Regions from separate parts of the Streptomyces sp. MB09-01 genome, predicted to be linked through region 1. Evidence: predicted binding sites of a transcription regulator. Region 1 holds the regulator's gene; the other holds the start of a gene.
The links. Region 1 encodes HrcA, which represses chaperone genes, less so after heat shock. Its sites were predicted from a motif close to TTNGCACTCNGNNNNNCNGAGTGCNAA; they were not measured.
Positions count from the first base shown of each region.

Region 1 (3,437 bases):
AGCCCAGCCCGCCCGCCTCGCACACGGCGGCCACGAGCGGCGGGCAGGAGGCGCCGCCCGCCATGGGAGCCTGCACGATCGGGTAAGGGGAGAGACCGTTCGGTGCGGAGGACATGGACTGCATCGTGCCATGTCCCGCTCATGGGGCCGAATCATGGCATTCGCCTGGCATAGTCCGCTTCCCGAGCCGGTCTCGGGCCCCCGCCGGGCCCATGCGAAGAGCCCGGCAGGGAATCCCCTGGCCGGGCTCTCAGCGGTGTCCGCCGGTCGCTCAGCGACCGTTGAACGCGTCCTTCAGGCGGCTGAACAGCCCCTGCTGGCCCGGCGCGAACTGGCCCATCGGCCGCTCCTCGCCGCGCAGCTTCGCCAGCTGGCGCAGCAGGTCCTCCTGCTGGGCGTCCAGCTTGCCCGGCGTGGTGACCTCGACGTGGACGATCAGGTCGCCGCGCCCGCCGCCGCGCAGGTGGGTGACGCCGCGCCCGTGCAGCGGGATCGCCTGCCCGGAGCCGGTGCCGGGCCGGATGTCGATCTCCTCCAGGCCGTCCAGCGTCTCCAGCGGGCACTTGGTGCCCAGGGCCGCCGCCGTCATCGGGATCGTCACCGTGCAGTGCAGGTCGTCCCCGCGCCGCTGGAAAGTCGGGTGCGCCAGCTCGTGGATCTCCACATACAGGTCGCCGGCGGGACCGCCGCCGGGGCCGACCTCGCCCTCGCCCGCGAGCTGGATCCGGGTGCCGTTCTCGACGCCGGCCGGGATCTTGACCGTGAGGCTGCGGCGGGAGCGGACCCGTCCGTCGCCCGCGCACTCGGGGCACGGGGTCGGGACCACGGTGCCGAAGCCCTGGCACTGCGGGCAGGGCCGCGAGGTCATGACCTGGCCGAGGAAGGAACGGGTGACCTGCGAGACCTCACCGCGCCCACGGCACATGTCACACGTCTGCGCGGCGGTGCCGGGAGCGGCGCCCTCGCCGGAGCAGGTGGTGCAGACGACGGCAGTGTCGACCTGGATGTCCTTGGTCGTCCCGAAGGCCGCCTCGTCCAGCTCCAGGTCCAGGCGGATCATGGCGTCCTGGCCGCGCCGGGTCCGCGAGCGCGGGCCGCGCTGCTGACTCTGGCCGAAGAAGGCGTCCATGATGTCGGAGAAGTTGCCGAAGCCGCCCGCCCCGAAGCCGCCCGCGCCGCCGCCTCCGCCCGAGGAGGACAGCGGGTCGCCGCCGAGGTCGTAGACCTGCTTCTTCTGCGGGTCCGAGAGGACCTCGTAGGCGGCGTTGATCTCCTTGAAACGCTCTTGCGTCTTGGGATCGGGGTTCACATCCGGGTGCAGCTCGCGCGCGAGCCGACGGAATGCCTTCTTGATCTCGTCCTGCGATGCGTCGCGGCGCACGCCGAGAACGGCGTAGTAGTCCGTGGCCACTTACGACTCCGCCAGGATCTGTCCGACGTAACGTGCCACTGCGCGTACCGCTCCCATCGTTCCGGGGTAGTCCATGCGGGTCGGTCCGACCACGCCGAGTTTGGCGACTGTTTCGCCGCCCGAACCGTAACCGACCGAGACGACGGACGTGGAGTTCAGTCCCTCGTAGGCATTCTCATGCCCGATCCGTACGGCCATTCCCGACTCGTTGGCCTCGCCGAGCAGCTTGAGGAGCACGACCTGCTCCTCCAGCGCCTCGAGCACCGGCCTGATCGTCAGGGGAAAATCGTGTCCGAAGCGGGTGAGATTGGCGGTGCCGCCGATCATCAGCCGCTCTTCGGCTTCCTCGACCAGGGTTTCGAGGAGGGTGGAGAGCACGGTGGAGACGGTGCCCCGGTCCTCCGCCTCGAAGGATTCGGGCAGGTCCTGGACGAGCGGGGGCACATCGGTGAAGCGTCGTCCGACGACCCGGCTGTTGAGCCGGGCCCGCAGGTCGGCGAGCGAGGTCTCGCTGAAGGGGCTCGGGCAGTCGATGAGCCGCTGCTCGACCCGCCCGGTGTCCGTGATCAGTACGAGCATCAGGCGCGCGGGAGCGAGCGAGAGCAGCTCCACGTGCCGGACGGTCGACCGGGTCAGGCTAGGGTACTGGACGACCGCGACCTGACGGGTGAGCTGCGCGAGCAGCCGCACCGTGCGGCCGACGACGTCGTCGAGGTCGACGGCGCCGTCGAGGAAGTTCTGGATGGCCCGGCGCTCGGGCGTCGACAGCGGCTTGACCCCCGCCAGCTTGTCGACGAAGAGGCGGTAGCCCTTGTCGGTGGGGATCCGGCCCGCGCTGGTGTGGGGCTGGGCGATGTAGCCCTCGTCCTCCAGCACGGCCATGTCGTTGCGCACGGTCGCGGGCGAGACGCCGAGCCGGTGCCGCTCGGTGAGCGCCTTGGAGCCGACCGGCTCCTCCGTCCCGACGTAGTCCTGGACGATGGCGCGCAGCACTTCGAGTCTGCGTTCGCTGAGCATCGCGCGCACACCTCCAGCTGTGGTCCGTTGCCGTGTTCTGCCGTGTTGGTTGGCACTCTGTCCGTTCGAGTGCCAGAGATCCCCCGCTCAGTGTACGGCCGGGCGGTAAGCCCCTGGCAAGGGAGGCCCGCCAGGGTAGCGTCGCCCCATGGACGTGCGCTGGGAAGAGGAAGGCTGGGAACGGCTGACCGGACGGGCCGGCCGGCGACGCCTGCCTGTGTGGGACTGCACCGTGGGGCTGGTGGTGGGGGACGAGTCGGTGCTCCTCATCGACCCCGGTTCGTGTGTCCGGGAGGGCGCTCAGGTGCGGGCCGAGGCGGAGCGGCTGACGGGCCGGCGCGTGACCCATATCGCATTCACACACGGCCATTTCGATCACGTGCTCGGCGCGGCGGCCTTCGCCGGGGCCGAGGTGTTCGGGGCGGTCGGTCTGGACGCGCTGCTGTCGACGGGCCGCGAGGAGCTGCGCGGGGACGCGGTGCGGCACGGCCTGGCGGAAGCGGAGGCGGCCGAGGCGGTGGACCGGCTGGTGACGCCGAAGCACCTGGTGTCGGGCGAGTGGACGCTGGACCTGGGCGGGCTGCAGGTGCTGCTGGCCAATGTGGGTCCCGGGCACACCGGGCACGACCTGGCCGTCTTCGTGCCGGGCGGGCGCGAGACGGTGTTCTGCGGGGACCTGGTCGAGGAGTCGGGCGACCCCTCGGCGGGTCCGGACGCGGCGCCCCGGCAGTGGCCCGCCGCCCTGGACCGGCTGCTGGCGCTCGGCGGCGACGACGCACTGTACGTGCCGGGTCACGGAGCGGTGGTCACGGCAGGCTTCGTCCGTGCGCAACGCGCCACACTGGCAGCCCGTTTCGGCGTGTCGGAGACATGACGCGGGCGGCTCTCCTACTGTCGGCCGGATGCGCGAGTACTCCCCCGACCTGACCCCGCAGTGGAAGCGTCCCAAGGCAGTGCCGGAGGTGGCGGCCGAGCCCGATCTGGTGGTCGAGGTGGCGGGTACGGACTT
Region 1 covers NZ_JARAYQ010000001.1:115,779-119,215, reverse strand. Annotated here, with positions in the region: gene PV721_RS00505 (nitronate monooxygenase) at 1-115, opposite strand, end outside; gene dnaJ (molecular chaperone DnaJ) at 272-1,411, opposite strand; gene hrcA (heat-inducible transcriptional repressor HrcA) at 1,412-2,428, opposite strand; gene PV721_RS00490 (MBL fold metallo-hydrolase) at 2,577-3,302, shown strand; gene PV721_RS00485 (DUF3097 domain-containing protein) at 3,331-3,437, shown strand, end outside.

Region 2 (3,437 bases), on a different contig from region 1:
CCAGGAGGCAGGCGGCGACCCCGACCACCGTCCACATCAGCTGCCCGGGGGCGTTCGCGTCCGAGTTGTAGCGCTCGATGTAGCCCTGGTCGAGGCGGTGCAGCAGCACCAGCCCGAGCCCCGTCAGCAGCATCGCGAGGGGGAGGACCAGCGGGTCCGCGTAGGCCGCGAAACGGCGCACGCCCAAGTGCCCGACCAGTGACAGCAGGGTCATGCTGATGGTGAAGCCGGCGAGGTCGGGCGGCAGCTCGGCGTTCATGGCGATGCCCGCGGCGGCGTGGCCGAAGACGGCGATGGCGATGACGAAGGCCAGGAGCAGCGCCTCCGTGCGGCGGCGGGCGCCGGCCGTGGTCAGGGGTTTCAGTCCACGCACGGGATGCCGCCACCGTCCTTGGGGGCGGACGGGGAGGGCGGTGAGGGCGGCGGCGGTGACGACGGGGGTGCCGTCTCCGCCGACGGCGGGGGTGACGCGGGTGAGGACGCTGCGCCAGGGCCGGGGGAAGCCTTGGGTCCGATCTGCTCGGCAATGAGGCGCTTTATCTTCATATCATCTACGACGTTGATGTCCTCCCCATGGTTCCTTCCGGAGCCTTCGACGGGAAGGGTCGTGAAGTGCGCCTTCCCTCCGGGACAGGGTCTTCACCTGCTTCACGAAGGCCGGCAGATCCCAGCCGGCGTGGCGTCCACGATGCCGTCCCGCCGCCGCCGGCGGCGGCCGAGGGCGTCGCGGGTGGCCGAGGTCAGCGCCCAGGCCGGGAACGCGAAGCCGGTCAGGCCCAGGCCCATGGGCGCGAGCGAGGTGAGGAGGTCCGGCCGCACGGCCCTGTCGGCCGACGGCCCGCTGACGAGGGAGGCCACCGGTGCCTTCGGCGGGGTCTCGAAGCGGCCCTCGATCTCGATCCCGCGGATCGTGAACGATCCGTCAGAGGCGGTGAAGGATCCCGTGCAGGTGGCCTCCGGGTCCCCCTCCGAGTCCTCCTCCCACGTGCACCGCTCCGCGCGGAAGCCGCCCTCCACCCCCGTCAGCTGGGTCACCAGCCGCGGCACGGACAACGCGAACGCGAAGATCCCGAAGGCGAGGCCGACGGCGATCGGGATGGCGTGATGCCAGCGCACCCCGGAGTTTGTCCTGGTCATGCGGTGGAGAGTAGTGATCCCGAACGTTCGTACGTCCTGGTTTTCGCAGTTCCGGGCCCGGTCCGCGCAACGCCCGACGGCCGAGAATTGGCACTCCGCTTGACCGAGTGCTAATCGCCGGAATAGTCTCGCACCTGGCACTCGCCCCTGGTGAGTGCCAACACAGCGACAGGCAGATCCGGCACCCGCGACGACGGATCGACCTGGTCGCCACCTCAGACAGTTAACCCCGGATCTCCGAAGGGGGAGGTCGGATCGTGACGACCGCCAGCTCCAAGGTTGCCATCAAGCCGCTTGAGGACCGCATTGTGGTCCAGCCGCTCGACGCCGAGCAGACCACGGCCTCCGGCCTGGTCATCCCGGACACTGCGAAGGAGAAGCCCCAGGAGGGCGTCGTCCTCGCGGTGGGCCCGGGTCGCTTCGAGGACGGCCAGCGTCTCCCGCTGGACGTCACCGTCGGCGACATCGTGCTCTACAGCAAGTACGGCGGCACCGAAGTGAAGTACAGCGGCGAGGAGTACCTCGTCCTCTCGGCTCGCGACGTGCTCGCGATCGTCGAGAAGTAATTCTCTTCATCAGTACTGCTTTGAGCTGCGCCCCTGGTCACCCCGCTGATTGCCGGGCGGCGAGGGGCGCAGCTCGTTAAACCCGAGTTTTCGAGAGGGCTGAACCGCTCCCATGGCGAAGATCCTGAAGTTCGACGAGGACGCCCGTCGCGCCCTCGAGCGCGGCGTCAACAAGCTTGCCGACACGGTCAAGGTGACGATCGGCCCCAAGGGCCGCAACGTCGTCATCGACAAGAAGTTCGGCGCCCCCACCATCACCAACGACGGTGTCACCATCGCCCGCGAGGTCGAGCTGGACGACCCGTACGAGAACCTGGGCGCGCAGCTCGTGAAGGAGGTGGCGACCAAGACCAACGACATCGCGGGTGACGGCACCACCACCGCCACCGTGCTGGCCCAGGCGCTGGTCCGCGAGGGTCTGCGCAACGTCGCCGCGGGCGCCTCCCCGGCCGCCCTGAAGAAGGGCATCGACGCCGCGGTCAAGGCCGTCTCCGAGGAGCTCCTCGCGACCGCCCGCCCGATCGAGGACAAGTCCGACATCGCCGCCGTGGCCGCGCTCTCCGCGCAGGACCAGCAGGTCGGCGAGCTCATCGCCGAGGCGATGGACAAGGTCGGCAAGGACGGTGTCATCACCGTCGAGGAGTCCAACACCTTCGGCCTGGAGCTGGAGTTCACCGAGGGCATGGCCTTCGACAAGGGCTACCTCTCCCCGTACATGGTCTCCGACCAGGAGCGTATGGAGGCCGTCCTCGACGACCCGTACATCCTGATCAACCAGGGCAAGATCTCCTCGATCCAGGACCTCCTGCCCCTGCTGGAGAAGGTCATCCAGGCCGGCGGCTCCCGCCCGCTGCTGATCATCGCCGAGGACGTCGAGGGCGAGGCGCTCTCCACCCTCGTCGTCAACAAGATCCGCGGCACCTTCAACGCGGTCGCCGTCAAGGCCCCCGGCTTCGGTGACCGCCGCAAGGCGATGCTCCAGGACATGGCCACCCTCACCGGTGCCACCGTCATCGCCGAGGAGGTCGGCCTCAAGCTCGACCAGGCCGGTCTGGACGTACTGGGCTCCGCCCGCCGCGTGACCATCTCCAAGGACGACACCACCATCGTCGACGGTGGCGGCAGCTCCGACGAGGTCGTCGGCCGCGTCAACCAGATCAAGGCCGAGATCGAGTCCACCGACTCGGACTGGGACCGCGAGAAGCTGCAGGAGCGCCTGGCGAAGCTCGCCGGCGGCGTCTGCGTCATCAAGGTCGGCGCCGCCACCGAGGTGGAGCTCAAGGAGAAGAAGCACCGCCTCGAGGACGCCATCTCGGCGACCCGCGCCGCGGTCGAGGAGGGCATCGTCTCCGGCGGTGGCTCCGCGCTCGTCCACGCCGTCAAGGTCCTCGAGGGCAACCTCGGCCTGTCGGGCGACGAGGCCACCGGTGTCGCGGTCGTGCGCCGCGCCGCCGTCGAGCCGCTGCGCTGGATCGCGGAGAACGCCGGTCTCGAGGGCTACGTCATCACCTCGAAGGTCGCCGAGCTCGACAAGGGCCAGGGCTTCAACGCCGCCACCGGCGAGTACGGCGACCTGGTCAAGGCCGGCGTCATCGACCCGGTGAAGGTCACCCGTTCCGCGCTGGAGAACGCCGCCTCCATCGCCTCCCTGCTGCTCACGACCGAGACCCTGGTCGTCGAGAAGCCGGCGGAGGACGAGGGCGACGCCGGTCACGGCCACGGTCACGGCCACAG
Region 2 covers NZ_JARAYQ010000116.1:11,858-15,294, forward strand. Annotated here, with positions in the region: gene PV721_RS23515 (FtsW/RodA/SpoVE family cell cycle protein) at 1-373, opposite strand, end outside; gene PV721_RS23520 (hypothetical protein) at 649-1,137, opposite strand; gene groES (co-chaperone GroES) at 1,395-1,703, shown strand; gene groL (chaperonin GroEL) at 1,816-3,437, shown strand, end outside.
Region 2: groES (co-chaperone GroES) is a predicted target of HrcA. The motif match lies at 1,225-1,251, and genes of this name have one in related genera.